Regions from separate parts of the Streptomyces sp. NPDC045678 genome, predicted to be linked through region 2. Evidence: riboswitches for the same ligand, from Rfam matches in the RefSeq annotation. Region 2 holds a riboswitch; each other region holds the start of a gene.
The links. Region 2 has a riboswitch for cyclic di-AMP ahead of AC07DO_RS10940 (M23 family metallopeptidase). Riboswitches for the same ligand answer to the same signal wherever they lie in the genome.
Positions count from the first base shown of each region.

Region 1 (6,159 bases), on a different contig from region 2:
GGACCGGATCATGGATCCGCTGGAGACGGCCTGCGTCGACCACCCCGACCTGAGCGCGCAGAACGTCCGCGTCACCGGCATCGGCCACCTCGCGCTGCCGGTGCACCCCGCAGTCGCGAACGGAATCCGTCAGGCCCTCGACCTGGCGAACCCGGGCGCCGACGCCAAGAGCGCACCGGGCGGGCTGACGGTCGCCTGACCTGCCCAACTATCGAACGCATCTCGAACGCAAAGCCAAGGCTGTGCCCGCAGACCGCCGAAAGGCGGCCGAATGCCCGTTTCCTGCGAGCACGAAACCTGGGGAAGATTGTCGCGCCCGTATACCGCCGGGTACAGTCGCCGCACTGCTCTGCCCCTGCTGCCGAGGCGAAAGAGAAGTTGGTGAACGACCGTCACCCGTCGGGGAGCTCGATGACCCCGTCCTCGGCACCCGGCGCCGACTACGCGCACTACGCGACGTACGACGAACAGAGTGCCCAGCACAACGGCTACGGCCACGGCACCTATTCCACCGGCAGCTCCGACACCGGCGCCTTCGACACCGGAACGTTCGCGGTCGACCCCCTCTTCGGCGACATGCCGGGCAACGGGCACGACACGGGCCAGTGGGCGACCACGACAGGCCCGCAGCAGACGGCCACTTACGACGCGTACGCGGAGCAGTACTACGCCGCCACCTACGACGGCAGCTACGACACCGCCTCGATGTGGTCGACCGGCGGGCATCAGCAGGTCGCCGACATCCCCGCGCAGCCGGGCCCTGACTCCACGGGCCAGTGGGACACCACCGCCTGGCACCAGACTCCGCAGGACGGTCCACAGACCGGCCAGTGGGACACGCAGACCTTCGACACCGGTGCGTACGACGCGACGGCGTGGAACTCGGCCGCCGACACCCACGAGTCACACCAGGCACACGACGCACCCGACTTGCTCGGCGCCGCCGTCCCGCACGACGCGGCCCAGGCGTACGAGACCGATGACGACGCCGCGTACGAGCCCGCGGCCACCGAGTCGACGGATTCCCCCGGTGCCGCGCCCCGTTCTTCCCGCGGAAGGAGCGGCGGACCCGCGGCCGGCGGCCGCTCCAGGACCCGTCGCCGTACCCCCGCCAAGCGCTCCGCGCTCTTCACCGTCGCCGTGCCCTCGGCCTGCGTGATGGGGGTCGCCGGAGTGGCGGCCGCGTCCGTGGGGAACTTCGGCGGGGACGACGCGAAGGACACGACGACGACGGCATCGGCCCCGGACACCGCGCCCGTGCAGCCCTCCGCCGCCAACAACAAGCTGGACACGCAGCTGGCGAACCTCTCCGCGGACGCGGGCGACTTCGCGGACCGCGCCAGCCGCACGCAGGAGCGCATCGACCTCAAGGCGGAGAAGGTGGCCGCCCAGAAGAAGGCGGCGGCGGAGGCCGCGCGCAAGGAGCGGCTGCGTCCCAAGTTCGCCCTGCCGGTGAAGCAGCACGGCCTCAGCGCGCAGTTCGGGCAGGCGGGCGTCAACTGGATGTCCGCGCACTCCGGAATCGACTTCCCGGTGTCGTACGGCACCGAAGTCCTCGCCGCGACCGACGGCACTGTGTCGACCAAGTGGAACAGCGCCTACGGCAACATGGCGATCGTCACCGCGAAGGACGGCACGGAGACGTGGTACTGCCACCTCTCCACGCACAAGATCTCCAGCGGTCCCGTGAAGGCGGGCGAGACCATCGCCTTCTCCGGGAACTCCGGCAACTCCACAGGACCGCACCTGCACTTCGAGGTGCGGCCCGCCGGCGGCTCGGCGATCGACCCGCTGCCGTGGCTCCGCAGCCACGGCCTCGACCCGACGTAACGTAACTCCGGCCGCCGACGCCCGCGCTAGAGCTTTTCCACCGGTGCGTACCGCAGCAGGAGGCGCTTCGGCTTGGGCTCGCCGAAGTCCACCGTCGCCTCGGCGTTCGCTCCCGTCCCCTTCACGCCGACCACGGTCCCGAGGCCGAACTGGTCGTGCGTGACGCGGTCGCCGACGGCCAGCGAGACGACCGGCTTCTCCGACGCGCGGCGCGTGGCGAAGCCCTGTGCGCCACCGGAGCGCGAGCGCGACGAGGACAGCGACGAGGCGATTCCCCCGGCGGGGCCGGACGTGGCCGGCGCGCCGACCGAGCCGGTCCGCTTCCAGTCCAGGTGCGTGTCCGGGATCTCCTCGAGGAAGCGCGACGGCGGGTTGTACGAGGGCGTGCCCCAGGCGCTGCGCATGGACGACCGGGTCAGGTAGAGCCGTTCACGCGCGCGCGTGATGCCCACGTACGCGAGGCGACGCTCCTCCTCCAGCTCCTTGACCTGCCCGAGGGAGCGCATGTGCGGGAAGACGCCGTCCTCCATGCCGGTCAGGAACACCACGGGGAATTCGAGGCCCTTGGCGGTGTGCAGGGTCATCAGCGTGATGACTCCGGAGCCGTCGTCCTCCTCGTCGGGGATCTGGTCGGAGTCGGCGACCAGGGCGACGCGCTCCAGGAAGTCCGAGAGCGTGCCGGCCGGGGTGGTGCCTTCACCGGCCTCACCCTCGCCCTCGCCCTGGCCCTGGCCCGCATCCGGTCCGCCCTGCGCGTTGTCCGCGGCCCGGTCGGTGTCCGTGGCCTGGTCGGTGTCCGTGGCCTGGCTGTTGTCCGCAGCCTGGTTGTTGTCCTGCTCGAACTCCAGCGCCACGGCGGCGAGCTCCTGGAGGTTCTCGATGCGGGTCTCGTCCTGCGGGTCGGTCGAGGCCTGGAGCTCGGCCAGGTAGCCGGTCCGTTCGAGGACGGCCTCCAGGACGACGGCCGGGCCCGCGCCCGACTCGACGACGGTCCGCAGCTCCTCCATCAGCGTATTGAAACGCTTGACGGCGTTGGTGGAGCGGGCCGCCATTCCGTACGCCTCGTCGACGCGGCGCAGCGCCTGCGGGAAGGAGATCTTCTCGCGCTGCGCGAGCGCGTCGATCATGGCTTCGGCGCGGTCGCCGATGCCCCTCTTCGGTACGTTGAGGATGCGGCGCAGCGGGACCGCGTCCTCGGGGTTGGCGAGGACGCGCAGGTAGGCCAGCACATCGCGGACCTCCTTGCGCTCGTAGAAGCGGACGCCGCCGACCACCTTGTAGGGCAGGCCGACGCGGATGAAGATCTCTTCGAAGACACGGGACTGGGCGTTCGTCCGGTAGAAGATCGCCACGTCGCCGGCCTTCGCGTCGCCCGCGTCGGTGAGGCGGTCGATCTCGTCGGCGACGAACTGTGCCTCGTCGTGCTCGGTGTCGGCGACGTATCCGGTGATGCGTGCGCCCTCGCCCTGGTTGGTCCACAGGTTCTTGGGGCGGCGGCTCTCGTTCCGCTCGATGACCGCGTTGGCGGCGGTCAGGATCGTCTGGGTGGAGCGGTAGTTCTGCTCCAGGAGGATCGTCGTCGCGTCCGTGTAGTCCTCCTCGAACTGGAGGATGTTGCGGATCGTGGCGCCGCGGAAGGCGTAGATGGACTGGTCCGCGTCACCCACCACGCACAGCTCCGCGGGGTCGTCCCCCTCGCCTCCGGAGGGTCCGACCAGCTCGCGCACCAGCGCGTACTGCGCGTGGTTCGTGTCCTGGTACTCGTCGACCATGACGTGCCGGAAGCGGCGCCTGTAGTGCTCGGCGACGTCCGGGAAGGCGCGCAGCAGGTGGACCGTCGTCATGATCAGGTCGTCAAAGTCGAGCGCGTTCGCCTCGCGGAGGCGCGACTGGTACATGGCATAGGCCTGGGCGAGGGTCTTCTCGAAGCCGTCGGCGGCCTGCCCCGCGAAGTCCTCCTCGTCGATCAGCTCGTTCTTCAGGTTCGAGATCTTGGCGCTGAACGACTTCGGCGGGAACTTCTTGGGGTCCAGATCCAGGTCGCGGCAGACCAGGGCCATGAGGCGCTTGGAGTCGGCGGCGTCGTAGATCGAGAAGGAGGACGTGAAGCCCAGCTTCTTGTACTCACGGCGGAGGATGCGGACGCAGGCGCTGTGGAAGGTCGACACCCACATCGCGTTGGCCCGGGGGCCCACGAGCTGCTCGACGCGCTCCTTCATCTCGCCCGCGGCCTTGTTCGTGAAGGTGATCGCGAGGATCTGGCCGGGGTGCACGCCGCGCTCGGCGAGCAGGTGCGCGATGCGGTGGGTCAGCACGCGGGTCTTGCCGGAACCGGCGCCGGCGACGATGAGCAGCGGGGAGCCCGCGTGCACGACAGCCGCGCGCTGGTTCTCGTTCAGCCCATCGAGGAGCGTCGCGGGGTCGATGACCGGGCGCGGGGCGCCGTCGCGGTAGTGCGTGTCCCGGGACATGGGCGCGTCGAACTTTCCGTCGAACAGGTCGTCCGGAATGGGCTCCGGAGCGCTGTCCTCGGGCGGCGGCGGGGGCGCTTCGTCCGCGGCCCGGGAGGGCTGCAGGTCCGCCAGGAAGCTGTCATCAAAGAGGCTGCTCATCGCCTCCCGAGTCTAGGCGGCCCCACTGACAACCCGCTGCGGGTTCCGGACAGCGGCACCCGCGTCACGCGCCGCCCACGGACGATCACACTCCGCCATGGCCGCTCGCGCGCCGCGCACGCCCGCGTGAAGTAACGAAAATGTATCGGGCATATCGAACATCAACCTTCACAGGCACCACACGAGTTGGCTAGCGTGCCCGGCGGGCCACTCGTCCCCCCACCGGCGAACCCGCCGGGAACGGGCGGCCCCCGCCGAGTCCGACGTGTTCGGAGCCGGGGACCCACCGAAAACTTGGGGTGAATCGGTCCCGTACGAAGTACGGGACCGTAGGGCAGCCTTCCGAACCATCCGCCCGAACCCGACAGCTAACCCGGTAGGCGGTCTACGGAAGGAGTCGCCTCCTTGGCGTCGCACCGCAAGCCGCGGAACCGGACGGCCGGCATTCGTACGGCCCCCGCCCTCGGCATCACGACGGCAGCCCTCACCTCCGTCGCCCTCCTGTCGCAGAGCGCGCAGGCAGCGCCCTCGGCGCCGTCCAAGCCCAGCCTCGAAGAGGTGCAGAAGAAGGTCGACGAGCTCTACCAGCAGGCGGGTGTCGCCACCCAGAAGTACAACTCCGCCAAGGAGCGCACCGAGAAGCAGCGCAAGAAGGTCGACCGGCTGCTCGACGACGTGGCCAAGCGCACGGACAAGCTGAACGACGCACGCCAGGAGCTCGGCTCGTTCGCCGCGGCCCAGTACCGCACCGGCGCCGTCTCCGAGACGGCCACGATGATGCTCGCCAACGACCCGCAGGGCTACTTCGACCAGAACCACCTGGCGGACCGGCTCACCACGCGCCAGAAGAAGGCGGTCGACGCCTACGAGACGGAGCAGGCTTCGGCGACGAAGCAGCGCACGCGGGCCGCGAAGAGCCTGGAGACGCTGACCGACTCGCGGGACGAGCTCAGGACGAGCAAGAAGACCGTCCAGAAGAAACTGGGGGACGCGCGCGAGCTCCTTTCGAAGCTGACCGCCGAGGAGAAGGCGCGGCTCGCGGAGATCGAGCGGAAGAAGAAGCAGGAGGCCAAGCGCAAGGCCGAGAAGCTGGCCCGCGAGCAGGCCGCCGAGGCGGAGCGCAAGCGCAAGGCGGAGGAGGCGGCCGAGCGGGAGAAGGAGCGCGAGGGGGGCCAGGACTCCGGCTCGGGCTCGGGCTCGGGCTCCGACACCGGTTCCGGTTCCGGTTCCGGTTCGGGGACCGGAAGCTCGGACGGCAGCTACGCCACCAAGGCCGCGAAGGTCATCGACTTCGCGGAGGCCCAGATCGGCAAGCCGTACGTCTGGGGCGCCACCGGCCCCGACTCCTACGACTGCTCCGGGCTCACGCAGGACGCGTGGAAGGCCGCGGGGATCTCCCTGCCGCGCACCACCTGGGACCAGGTCAAGGTCGGCACGACGGTGAAGACCGCCGACGCCAAGCCGGGTGACCTGGTGTTCTTCTACGACGACATCAGCCACGTGGGGATCTACATCGGCAACGGCAAGATGATCCACGCCCCGAAGCCGGGCGCGAACGTCCGCGTCGAGTCGATCTACTACATGCCGATCCACAGCGTGGTCCGCCCCGCCTGACGAGACGGCGCCCCTCTACGCGCTACGCGCGCGGGGGGGGGGGGGGGGGGGGAAGGGGGGGGGGGGGGGGGGGGGGGGGGGGGGAGAGGGGGGGGGGGGGGGG
Region 1 covers NZ_JBWKJS010000008.1:137,516-143,674, forward strand. The annotation lists gene AC07DO_RS27180 (esterase/lipase family protein) at 1-199, shown strand, start outside; gene AC07DO_RS27185 (M23 family metallopeptidase) at 382-1,830, shown strand; gene AC07DO_RS27190 (ATP-dependent DNA helicase) at 1,857-4,442, opposite strand; cyclic di-AMP (ydaO/yuaA leader) riboswitch at 4,685-4,840, shown strand; gene AC07DO_RS27195 (C40 family peptidase) at 4,848-6,056, shown strand.
Region 1: it holds a riboswitch for cyclic di-AMP, as region 2 does, so the genes downstream of both, AC07DO_RS27195 (C40 family peptidase) here and AC07DO_RS10940 (M23 family metallopeptidase) in region 2, are expected to answer to the same signal.

Region 2 (6,159 bases):
AGTGCGCGTCGGGAATCTCGTCGATCTGCTGCCGGAGCTGCGGCATCCAGCGGACCAGCGTGGCCAGGTCCGCGAAGTGCACGCGGACCTCCTGGCCCTTGCGCGGGTCCCCGCCGCGGCCCCGCGGCGGGCGGAACGCGACCACGATCGTGTGCGGCACCTTGAGGACGTCCAGGTCCCGGGAGAGCTCCGCCGCGGACAACGTCCACGGTCCGGTCCGGTACTCGCGCCACAGCGCCAGACCGCCGCCGGTCAGCACGCTGTCGCTGCGCACCGCGGAACCGATTCTGCGCTGTGCGGCCTGTTCGTCCTCGGTTACCACTTGGGCCATGGGTGTACCTCCTGATCGCACGTACGACTGCTACGACTGCGCGGTGAAAGGGCGGCGCCGGCGTCGCGGATGTGCCTGGAGGTGGGGTTCGTCGCGGAGCGCCGGGCGGACGTGTTCGGGCACGCTCGGGCGTCGGGTCTCCACGGTCGCCTCCGAGGTCTGGGGAAGCCGGGCGTCTGTGCGCCTCCGGCCATCCTGCCCGCGGCGGCCGGAGGCCAGCCACCGCGACTCGGCCGCGTCTCGAAACGATCGGGCGTTGGCGCGGGCCCGGTCCCTCCGTCGCCCGAACGGACCAGCCCGGCCGTGCGCGGCCGCGGCGCGCGGGCGACGCTGGACTGCCGGTGGCCGCCCGGAGGCCGGCGGCGCGGCGGGAGGTTCGGCAATGGCAGCAGTGGCTCGCAGGCGACGGCAGCGCGTTCTCGTACTGCTCGTGGCACCGCTTCTCGTCGCCCTCGCAGCGGGCTGCGGTGGCGGTGGCTCCGGTGAGGACGGGACGCGTACCGCCGCGGCCCGGCCCCTCGATCTCGCGTTCACGCATCCCGGTGTGCTCGTCGGCAAGGAGCAACTGGAACGGGCCCGGGACCGGGTACGGGGGCGGCAGCAGCCCTGGTTCGCGGCGTTCGAGCAGATGCGGCACAGCAAGTACGCGGCCGCCGACTACACCGCGCGGCCGTACGCCGTCGTGGAGTGCCCGCCCGACACCCGGCCCGGGCGGGGGTGCGTCGAGGAGCGTGAGGACGCGCTGGCCGCGTACACGCACGCCCTGCTCTGGAACGTGACCGGTGAGCGCGCCCACGCCGAGAAGGCCGTGCACATCATGGACGCCTGGGCGAAGGCGATCACCCGGCACACCGAGGACAACGCCGGGCTGCAGACCGCCTGGGCCGCCTCGTCCTGGGCACGTGCCGCCGAAGCCCTGCGCTACACGTACGACGGGTGGCCCGACGGGCAGCTCCTGCGCTTCGAGCGGATGCTGCGCAACGCCTACCTGCCCCAGGTCCGCGACGGTGCCGTCGAGCGCAACGGCAACTGGGACCTGGTCATGGCCGACGCCACCATGAGCATGGCCGTCTTCCTCGACGACCACGCCACGTTCGAGCAGGCCGTGCGGCACTTCAGGACGCGCGTGCCCGCGTACTTCTACCTGGAGTCCGACGGGAAGCTGCCCGTCTCCCCGGCGGGCAGCGGCATCGACACCGCCGCCGAGCTGAAGAAGTACTGGTTCGGGCAGGGCACGTACGCCGACGGGCTGTCGCAGGAGACCTGCCGCAACTTCAAGCACGCGAGCTACTCGCTCGCCGCCACCTCGCACATGGCGGAGACCGCCCGGCACCAGGGCGTCGACCTGTACGGAGAGGTCAGGGACCGGCTGCGGGCGGCCTTCGAGTTCCACTCCAAGTACCAGCTGGGCGCGGCGGCGCCGGCCTGGCTGTGCGGCGGCAGGGTGCAGCGCGACATGGGACCCGACACGGAGGTCGGCCTCAGCCATCTGCGGGGACGGCTGGGGCTGGAGATGCCGCAGACCGAGAGGTACACGCGGGAGCGGCGGCCCGAGGGCACCGACGACCTCTTCGTGGCCTGGGAGACCCTCACGCACGCCGACAACGTCTGAGTGGTTCGACGCACCCCTCCGGATGGCGTAGAGTTGTGTTCATCGACGCGGGGTGGAGCAGCTCGGTAGCTCGCTGGGCTCATAACCCAGAGGTCGCAGGTTCAAATCCTGTCCCCGCTACTGAAGGCCTGAGGCCGGGAAGCATCAGCTTCCCGGCCTCAGGTGTTTTCCCCGCCGTAACCCGGTCGGCCCACACCAACTCGCACCCTCCCGCCGCTGCGGGAACCCTGAATGCAGCGCGGTGATGGGCGCGGACTCGGCGGGAGACAAGCGGTGGGGCAGCGAGGAAATCCCGACGACAGGGATGCCAGGGAGGCCAGGGGGACCACCGGGCCCGAGCGGGCGTTCGTCCGCTCCCTGCCGCTCCTGCTCCTCGTCGTCGGTGTCGTGTACGACGCGGCGACCCCGTCGGAGTTCACCGCGTCCCCCCTCTTCACCGCCGCCCCCCTCATCGCCGCCCCCTTCTACTCGCGGCTCAACACCGTCCTGACGGGTGTCGCCGCCACGGCCGCCGTCCTCTTCCTGCACTACGGCAGCACGATCAGCAGCCAGGTCGAGGCCGTCACCGAAGTGGTCACCGTGGTGACCGTCGCCGCGCTCGCGATCGTCATCAACCGCGTCGTGCGGCGCAGCAACGACCGGCTCGCCATCGCCCGTTCCATCTCCGAGGCCACGCAGCGCGCCGTGCTGCCCGAACCGGATCCGCGGATCGGCGGGCTCGACTTCGCGGCGCGGTACGAGGCCGCGCAGGCGGACGCGTTCATCGGGGGCGATCTGTACGCGGTGCAGGACACCCCGCACGGCGTGCGGCTCATCGTCGGTGACGTACGCGGCAAGGGCATGGGCGCGGTCGCCGCCGTCGCGGTCGTCATCGGCGCCTTCCGGGAGGCCGCCGAGCAGGAGGCCACCCTGGAGGCGGTCGCGCAGCGCCTGGAGCGGGCGCTCGCCCGCGAGGGCACCCGGCGCGACGGGCTCGACGCGTTCGAGGGGTTCACCACCGCGGTCCTCGCCGAGATCCGGCACGGCGAGGGCGCCGTACGGCTCGTGAACCGCGGGCACCCGCCGCCGTTGCTGCTGCGCGGCGACGGGCGGCTGTGCGTCCTGTCGGCGAGCGAACCCGCGCTGCCGCTCGGCATGGGGGACCTCGGGACCTGGCCGGACCGCGCGGACGAGACGGAACTGCCGCCCGGCGCGCTGCTGCTCTTCTACACGGACGGCCTCTCGGAGGCGCGCAACGCGGCGGGGGAGTTCTACGATCCCGCGACCCGGCTCGGCGGGCGGATCTTCCCGGGCCGCGGCGGCCCGCACGCGCTCCTCGCCGCGCTGGCGGGGGAGGTGCGGCGGCACACCGGGGGCGGCATGACGGACGACATGGCGCTGCTCGCGGTGCGGCGCCCCACCGCCGGGGACCTGGACGTCGCGGCCGACGCTTCCGACGTCACGTCCGGTGACTGAGGTGCAGCCCTCCGCATAACAACTGACGCTCTGTCAAGAGAATGTGAAGTTCCGGTGTTTGGGAAGGTGGGGTCAACTCGCCCCGTTCCGACCCTTCGTGTCCCGATGTGTACGGCCGATGAGCGTTAACGATCAACTGGAACAGCTTGGAATACCGACCCGCTGTCTATTAACGTTCGATAACGCAGCGCGGTCGTCCCAGCCGTCACTAGAGGCGGCTCCGTGCGCACACGCCTAATCCCGCAAGGGAGCCGGGGAACCACCAACATGGGGTGAATCGGGCATCTGTGCATCCGTGTCAGATGTTCGTAGGAGACCTTCCTGCTCCGAACCCGTCAGCTAACCCGGTAGGCGAGAAGGAAGGAAAGGAGTGCGCCCCAGTGGCGTCCAACCGGCCTGCCCCCCAAGCCGTGTACGTTCCGAATGACGACGACTTCGGTTCGTACGACGAGGGCTCCTTCGAAGAGTGGAACCCCACCGAGGAGTCCGTCCGTCCCGTCCGCGGCAGGCACCGTGTGCACAAGAAGGGCGGCGGGCTCGCCCGCAGCTCCACCGTGCTCGGCGTGGGCGTCATCGCCGCCGTCGGCGCGGGCGGCATCGCCACCGCGCAGGACGGCAAGCCACCGGTCTCCATATCGATGCCCGACCTGGGCGCGGTCACCGACTCGCTGCCCGAGGCCGAGTCCCTGCCCGGCGTGGGCTCGTTGATGTCCGACGACGACGCCGCGGACACCGCCGTCGCCGCCTCGGCCCCCCTCACCGCCGCGGGCGTCAGCACCGCCGACGCCCAGCAGGGCACCACCCACGCGGGCGAGGCCCTGCGGGCCCGCATCATGCAGCAGGCCGAGAACCAGCAGAACCAGGCGGACACCGCCGTGCGGACCGCGGCCGAGGACGCGGCCGTCAAGAAGGCCGCCGAAGAGGCGGCCGCGCAGCAGAGGGCCGCCGAGAAGGAGGCGGACGCCAAGGCCGCCGCCAAGAAGAAGAAGGAGGAGGAGGCCCGGAAGGCGAAGGCCGAGGCCGCGCGCCTGGCCAAGCTCGCCAAGAGCTACGTCATCCCCACCTCCTCGTACACCCTCACCTCGCACTTCGGCGACGCCGGCTCCATGTGGTCCTCGGGCCACCACACCGGCCTGGACTTCGCGGCGCCCACGGGCACCCCGCTGAAGGCCGTGCACACCGGCACCGTCAAGGAGGCCGGCTGGGCGGGCGCGTACGGCTACCGCACCGTGCTCGAACTCGAGGACGGCACGGAGGTCTGGTACTGCCACCAGTCGTCGCTCAACGTCAGCGCGGGCCAGAAGGTCTCCACGGGTGACGTCATCGGCCGCGTCGGCGCGACCGGCAACGTCACAGGCCCGCACCTCCACATGGAGGTCCACACGCCGGGCGGCTCGGGGATCGACCCGCTCGGGTGGCTGCAGAGCAAGGGCCTCAACCCCTGATCGCGCCTTCGTAGGGGCCGGCCACCGCTTGCTTGTGGCCTGCACGGAATTCCGTCTCCGATGGGGGCGTTGAGGAGGATATGACTTCTCTTCGCCCACTCGGCTCCTCCGACCTCGAGGTCTTCCCGCTCTCCCTCGGCGGCAACGTCTTCGGCTGGACCGCGGACCGGGCGGCGTCCTTCGCCGTCCTCGACGCCTACACCGCGGCAGGCGGCAACTTCATCGACACCGCCGACGCGTACTCGGCCTGGGTCGACGGCAACAAGGGCGGCGAGTCCGAGACCCTCATCGGCGAGTGGCTCGCCGAGCGCGGCAACCGCTCCGATGTCGTCGTGGCCACGAAGGCCGGCTCCCACCCCGAGTACAAGGGCCTGTCCGCCGCCACCATCAAGGGCGCCGCCGACGCATCCCTGAAGCGCCTCGGCACCGACTACATCGACCTCTACTACACCCACTTCGACGACACGTCGGTGCCCGTGGAGGAGATCATCGGCGCGCTCGACGAGCTGGTGCGGGCCGGCAAGGTGCGGGCGATCGCCGCGTCGAACATCAGCCCCGAGCGGCTCCAGGAGTCGCTCGACGTCTCCGACCGCGAGGGCCTCGCGCGCTACGTGGCGCTGCAACCGCACTACAACCTCGTCTCCCGCGACACCTACGAGGGGCCCCTCCAGGAAGTCGCCTCGCGCTCCGGCCTCGCGGCTGTCCCCTACTTCGGGCTCGCGGCGGGCTACCTCACCGGCAAGTACCGGGCCGGTACGCGCGTCGAGAGCGCGCGCAGCTCGCGGGTCGAGGCGTACGTGGGGACGGAGCGGGGCGACCGTGTCCTCGCCGCCCTCGACGAGATCGCGCGGGCGCACGGAGCGCAGGTCCCGACCGTGGCGCTGGCCTGGCTCGCGGCGCAGCCCACCGTGGCGGCGCCGATCGCCTCCGCGCGGACGGTGGAGCAGCTGCCGGCGCTGCTCGCGGTGGCGGATCTCGAACTGACGGAGGCGGATGTCGCGGCGCTGAACGCGGCGTCGGCGTAAGGGCGCGCCCTAGGGGCGGTAGGGGTTGTACGCCGTCGGGTAGCCGTAGGCCGGGTAGGGCTGCGGGGGCCCGTAGGGGAGAGGGGCGTGCGGAGGGCGGCCGCCGTACGCCCCGTACATTCCGTACGGCGGCACGGGGGGCATGACCGGTGCCGTCGCCTGTGCCGCGTACGCGAGGGCGGGGCGGGCCGGCTCGCGGCGTTCCCACAGCTTCTCGAGGAGTTCCCGCTCGCGTACGACGAAGTCGGCACCGGCCCGTCCGCGGCGGCCGCGGTGGCGCAGGAACGCGAG
Region 2 covers NZ_JBWKJS010000003.1:20,572-26,730, reverse strand. The annotation lists gene AC07DO_RS10960 (hypothetical protein) at 1-331, opposite strand, end outside; gene AC07DO_RS10955 (alginate lyase family protein) at 714-1,943, shown strand; tRNA gene AC07DO_RS10950 (tRNA-Met) at 1,990-2,063, shown strand; gene AC07DO_RS10945 (PP2C family protein-serine/threonine phosphatase) at 2,175-3,398, shown strand; cyclic di-AMP (ydaO/yuaA leader) riboswitch at 3,620-3,767, shown strand; gene AC07DO_RS10940 (M23 family metallopeptidase) at 3,779-4,843, shown strand; gene AC07DO_RS10935 (aldo/keto reductase) at 4,924-5,868, shown strand; gene AC07DO_RS10930 (PrsW family intramembrane metalloprotease) at 5,878-6,159, opposite strand, start outside.

Region 3 (6,159 bases), on a different contig from region 2:
CGCCCAGATCCAGCCGAGCGGGGCCAGGCCCAGGGTGCGGGCCACCGAGCGCGAGGCGTGGTTGTCGGCCGTGGTGCTGTAGAAGAGGACCTGCTTGTCGCGGCGCGCGCGGAGGGACCACGCGGCGACCGCGGCCGGGGCGAGGCCGCGGCCGCGGAAGTCCGCGCGGGTCCAGATACCGGCCTCCGCCGCGCGCGCGTTGGCGGCCGGGGTGTGGCAGATCGACACGGGTGAACCGTCGTGGACGGCCATCGCCCACTCCCCCGCCGCACCGGAGATCAGCTCCGCCCACTCACCCGGCCGCCAGTTGTGCGGGCGAGTCAACTCCGTTGTCGCACAACGGCCTTCGGCGTCCGAGAGCAACAGGGGAAGCGGCGAGGGGAAGTCCGCGCGGAGTCGGTTCGGGAAGGTGAAGCTCGGGCCTCCCCGGACCGTGACCGGGTCACCGTCGGCCGTGCACGCGGCGGCGATCCGTACGACCACGTCCGGAGGCTCACCCGGCACGTACGACTGTTCAGCGCCGCCGGCACCCCGGAGCGCGCCCGAACCTCCGGCCTCCAGCGCCAGCACCCGCGCCGTCGGCGACCAGCCCATCACCGCCCGCACCGACGGATCGACCGTCTCAAGCACCCCGCTGTCCCCGCGCGCCACCACACCGTGGACGACGTCCAGCTCCAGAGTCAGCAAGTCCCGTTCGCCCTCGCTCCGTTCCATGCCTCGGAGACGGTACGCCGCGCGCCGGACGCAGCATGACGCGCCTTCACCTCCCCGCGCAACGTACGTCCTGTACATTTTTTACAGAGACCGGATTGAGAGGCGCCCCATGAACCGTTCCCCGTCTGCCCGTCACGTCCTGCCCGAGTTCACCGAACGCACCAGTTCGGGGGTGCGGACCATGGATCCGTACTCCAAGCTCCTCGAAGAGCGCATCGTCTTCCTCGGCACCCCCATCGACGACACCTCGGCCAACGACGTGATGGCGCAGTTCATGCACCTCGAGTACCAGGCGCCGGACCGGGACATCGCGCTGTACATCAACTCCCCCGGCGGCTCGTTCAGCGCGATGACCGCGATCTACGACACGATGCGGTTCGTCAGCTGCGACGTGGAGACGATCTGTCTCGGGCAGGCCGCCTCCGCCGCCGCCGTCCTGCTCGCCGCCGGCACGCCCGGCAAGCGATGCGCACTGCCCGGCGCACGCGTCCTCATCGACCAGCCCGCCGTCACCGAACCGCTCAGGGGACAGGCCACGGACCTCGCGATCCAGGCCGACGAACTCCTGCGCACACGGCGCCTGCTGGAGGAGATGCTCGCGCGTCACACGGGACGGAGCAGGGAGCAGATCGCCGCGGACATCGAGCGGGACAAGATCCTCGACGCCCCCGCCGCCCTGGCCCACGGCCTCGTGGACCGGATCATTCCGAGCCGCAAGGCGTCGCTCGCCGCCCGCGACCCGAGGTGACGCCACCGATGCTGCCGCCCGAACTGCCGCCGCTGCCCGCGCTGACCCGCGCCGAGGCAGAGCTCGTCGACCGCTACCTCGAAGTCGTCGACCTGCTCGGCCGCATCAATCCGGCCCGCGCCGAGCACACCTACGGCGGGCTCCGCGCCGCCCAGGCCCTCGTCGGCCGGGCGAGCGCCCTGCGCGACGCGCTCGCTCTCATGCACCAGCGGGGCGAGAGCGAAGTCCACGCGCCGACGCTCGCTCAGGCTCTGCGCGTCCTCGACGGCGAGCGACGGGCCGGAAGAGTCACCGTGCCGCCCCCGCGCGGCGGCTGAGAGGCCGTCGGCCGACCGCGCCCCCGACGCCTCGACGTCCGGGGTCACTTCGAAACGGACCAGTCGGGCTACCCCGGACGGCGTACGAATACGTCGTTCTTCGCAGGGGCGAAAGTTGCGTTCCGCGAGTACAGCACTGGCGGAATTACGTATTCCGCTGCTGGTCGAGCGGTCGTCGGACCCCACCGTCAGGAGCCGATTTCGGCAGTGTCCACCTGAACAGGTCAGTCGTGAGGAGCCTCACAAAACGCCGTTTCGGCTCGGTTTTTCGACCCATCTCGGGTCAAGATCCCTTCCGACGACAAGCCCCCGCCACAGCGGCGGGGCGGTCCGGGCGGACGCCGAGTCCTGCCGCCACCCGGATGACCGGTCGACATCTGTGCAACGGCAGGAGTGGAGGACCCAGGTACGACGGGCCCGTCCGGGAAGTCCGGACGACGCCCTTGGGGTGAAGCCGCAGAGCACCACGCGGCCGGGCATCTTCGCCTGCCCGAACCCGACAGGTCATCTTTCACAGGCGGCTGACGAAGGGTTGCGCATGACCGCGCTGAATCATGTTCCGTCGCTGCTCACCAGGACCGGTGCCGCATCGGTCCTCACGCTCGCCGTCGTAGGCGGCACCGTCGTGGCCCCCGGGCTCGCGTCGGAGGCCGAGGCGGCCACCCACGGGACGAAGGCGCTCAAGATCGCGGCGTCCAAGAAGGGCTCCCCGTACGGCTACGGCTCGGCGGGACCCAACCGGTTCGACTGCTCGGGGCTGACGCTCTACTCGTTCAAGAAGACGGGCAAGAAGCTCCCGCGCACCGCCGCCGCGCAGTACAACAAGACCAAGCACATCTCCCGGTCCCACCGGACCCGCGGCGACCTGGTGTTCTTCCACTCCGGTCGGAACGTCTACCACGTCGGGATCTACGCGGGTAACAACCGCATCTGGCACGCCCCCAAGAGGGGCACTGTGGTGCGCCTGGAGAAGATCTGGTCCAAGAGCGTCTGGTACGGCAGGGTCCGCTGACCCACCGCGGACGGTCCGGGGGGGGGGGGGGGGGGGCGGGGGGGGGGGGGGGGGGGGGGGGGGGGGGGGGGGGGGGGGGGGGGGGGGGGGGGGGGGGGGGGGAGGGGGGCCACAAAACAACCGGGGGGGGCCTGACACCCCCCCAACACTGGGGGGTGGGGGGTGCCCCCCCCCCCCCCCCGGCGGGGATACCCGTACGGGATGTCCGACGACTATGCCTGTACCGCCCGCAATGAGACGCCGCTGGAGCGCGCCGACCGCAACTTCGCGGAGCTGCTCCAGGAGCTGAGGGTGACGCAGACGGGCGTCCAGATCCTCTTCGCCTTTCTGCTCACCCTCGCCTTCAGCCCGCGCTTTCCGTCGCTGGACGCGGTGCAGCGCGGCACCTACGTCACGACGCTGCTGCTCGCGGTGCTCGCGGCGGCGCTGTTCACGGCGCCCGCCGCGCTGCACCGCTCACTGTTCCAGCAGCGGGCCAAGCCGCTCATCGTGCGGGTGTCGTCCCGGCTCGCCGCCGTCGGCCTGGGTGTCCTGGTCCTGACACTCGCCGGTTCGGTGCTGCTCGTCGTCGATGTGACGTCGGGTCGGGCCGAGGGCGTCCTCGCGTGCGCGGGGACGCTGCTGGTGTGCGTCGGGCTGTGGGGCGTACTGCCACGGCTCGCGCGGCGCCCCCTGGCCCGTGTCGAGGCGGCGCTCGCCGAGGAGCCCGATGTCAGGACGCCGGGGGACGTCAGGCCGTCGGGGGCCCGCGGGGGCGCCCCGGGCCCGATGCGCAGGGAACGGTGCCGGTAGAGCGATGGCCCGTGCGGCGTTCGGCCCGCGGTCAGTGGGCGGCGTCGCGGGGAGTGCGCCGGACGGGGGCGCGCCAGGGCAGCGCGATCCACACGGTCTTGCCCCCCTCGTCGGTGGGGCTCACCGAGAGCCTGCCGCCGCATTCGGCGGCCAGCCAGCGGATGATCACCATGCCGCGGCCGTTGTCCTGCTGGACGGCTGCGGGCAGGCGCTTGGGGTAGCGCGGATGGCTGTCGGTGACGCCGATCCGCAGCTGCTCGTCACGCTCGAGTTCGACGTCGACCGTGAAGGTGGGCGACTGCCCCAGGGTGTGCTGCACTGCGTTCGTCGCGAGTTCGGAGACGATCAGTCTGATCGTCTCGGCCACCTCGGCGTCGCCGGGCAGGCCCCATTCCGCGAGCACGCGCGAGACGTATTTCCGGGCGGCGGGGACCGAGGCAGGATTGCTCGGCAGGGTGACGGAGGCTTCCTGGTGGTCTGCCATGGCGGCGCTGTCCCTTTCCCACCGGGACCGGTCTCCGACCCGCGGCGGATGACTCGAGGACAGTCCCGGACTGGTGCTTCGCGCCAGCCTGCCACTCCTTGGCCGGTCACGGGTGGCGATCCACCGAGATGTGCATATATCTGTCGCTCGAAGCGGTGAACTCTGCTACGGCAGACCGTATTTGGGCGGGAGAGCGGTACTTCCTCTAATCTCGCCTACTGCCCCGCCCCGTCGCCTGATAAATCCGGCGGCTCCGTCCGAAAGGAGACGGGCATGCAGTACGGCCCCGCGGTGCGCCGTCGTCAGCTCGGTGCCGAACTCCGCGCGCTGCGTGTGCAGGCGGCACTCACGAGCAGCCAGGCCGCTGCCAGGGCCGGCTGGCACCAGTCCAAGGTGAGCCGGATCGAGACGGGACACAGCGGCGTGAAGGCCGCCGACGTGCGCCTGCTCCTGGAGGTGTACCAGGTGCAGGACCCGCAACTCAGTGACCTGCTCATCGCGTTCACCGGCGCCGACGACCAGGGGGCGGGACGCCATCACTGGTGGAAGGCGTACCGCGATCTGCTTCCCGCGACCTATCGGGACTTCATCAGCCTGGAGTCGCAGGCGAGCTGGATGCGCACGCTCGAGACGGCGGTGGTGCCGGGTCTGTTGCAGACGCCCGCCTACGCGCGTGCGGTGACCCGGGCCGCGCTGGGCGGGGTGCCGGAGAGGCAGGTCGACGCGCTGGTCGAGGTGCGGCTGGCCCGTCAGGACGTTCTGCGCGCGGATCCGCCGCTGCGTCTGCACGTGGTCATGGACGAGGCGGTGCTGCGGCGGCCGGTGGGCGGGGCGGACGTTTTCGCCGAACAGTTGAATCGGCTACGACAAGCATCCCTCCTGCCCCATGTCGCGCTACAGGTACTGCCGTTCGCCGCAGGTGAGCATGTAGGTCTGATCGGTTCCTTCGTTATTTTTTCATTTCCGGACATTGCTGATCTGGATGTGGTTGTTCTCGACCACTTGACGAGTAGCCTCTACCTCGAACGGAAAGAAGACCTCCAGGCTTACTCGGAGGCCTACTTGTCCCTTCAAGCAAAAGCGCTCTCACCCGAGGACTCAACGGAATTCATCGCCGGGCTATGCGACGGCGCGTAAGGAGGCACCATGACCGCACTGCCTCGGTACGTACCTTCCAGCACGACACTTCAAGGTGCGCGGTGGCAGCGCAGCAGTTTCAGCAATGGAATGAACAACTGCGTCGAGACCACCACCCTCGACTCGGGTCCGCTGACCGGCCTGTGCGCCGTGCGTGACTCGAAGAACACCGCAGGGCCAGCCCTGCTCATCTCCCCCGGCCCCTGGGAGTCGTTCCTCAACAGCCTCCGGTAGTCGCTTTCCGGCCTCTGACGGGGCCCGGCACGCTATCGGTGCGCACTGCGGCTGATCACCCGTACGGCACCGGCGATCTGTGCGTCGGTGAGATCCGCGCGGGCGGTCAGCCGCAGCCTCGAGATGCCGTCCGGCACCGACGGCGGCCTGAAGCACCCCACGGCCAGGCCCGCGGCCCGGCACTCCGCCGCCCACTGGACGGCCCGTTCCGGAGACGGCGCGCGCACGGAGACGACGGCGGCGTCGGGACGTACCGCCGAAAGCCCCTCGGCCGTGAGCTGCCGATGCAGGGCGGCCGCGACCTCGCGGGCGCGCGCGGCGCGTTCGGGCTCACGGCGCAGCAGGCGCAGGGCGGCGAGCGCGGCACCGGCCGCGGCGGGCGCGAGGCCCGTGTCGAAGATGAAGGTCCTGGCCGCGTTCACCAGGTGCTCGATGACGGCGGCGGGGCCGAGCACGGCGCCGCCCTGGCTGCCGAGGGACTTGGAGAGCGTCACGGTGGCCACCACGTCGTCCGCTCCCGCGAACCCCGCCATGTGCGGCGCGCCCCGGCCGCCGTCACCGAGCACCCCGAGTCCGTGGGCGTCATCGACGATCAGCCCCGCCCCGAACTCCCGGCACACCGCGGCCTGTTCGGCGAGGGGCGCCATGTCGCCGTCCACCGAGAACACCGAGTCGGACACCAGCACGGCGGGCCCGTCGTGGGCGTCCAGCGTCTTGCGCA
Region 3 covers NZ_JBWKJS010000002.1:300,073-306,231, forward strand. The annotation lists gene AC07DO_RS07900 (GNAT family N-acetyltransferase) at 1-714, opposite strand, end outside; gene AC07DO_RS07905 (ATP-dependent Clp protease proteolytic subunit) at 824-1,462, shown strand; gene AC07DO_RS07910 (hypothetical protein) at 1,471-1,779, shown strand; cyclic di-AMP (ydaO/yuaA leader) riboswitch at 2,138-2,314, shown strand; gene AC07DO_RS07915 (C40 family peptidase) at 2,318-2,791, shown strand; gene AC07DO_RS07920 (DUF6328 family protein) at 2,993-3,583, shown strand; gene AC07DO_RS07925 (ATP-binding protein) at 3,615-4,067, opposite strand; gene AC07DO_RS07930 (helix-turn-helix domain-containing protein) at 4,341-5,204, shown strand; gene AC07DO_RS07935 (DUF397 domain-containing protein) at 5,214-5,438, shown strand; gene AC07DO_RS07940 (8-amino-7-oxononanoate synthase) at 5,471-6,159, opposite strand, start outside.
Region 3: it holds a riboswitch for cyclic di-AMP, as region 2 does, so the genes downstream of both, AC07DO_RS07915 (C40 family peptidase) here and AC07DO_RS10940 (M23 family metallopeptidase) in region 2, are expected to answer to the same signal.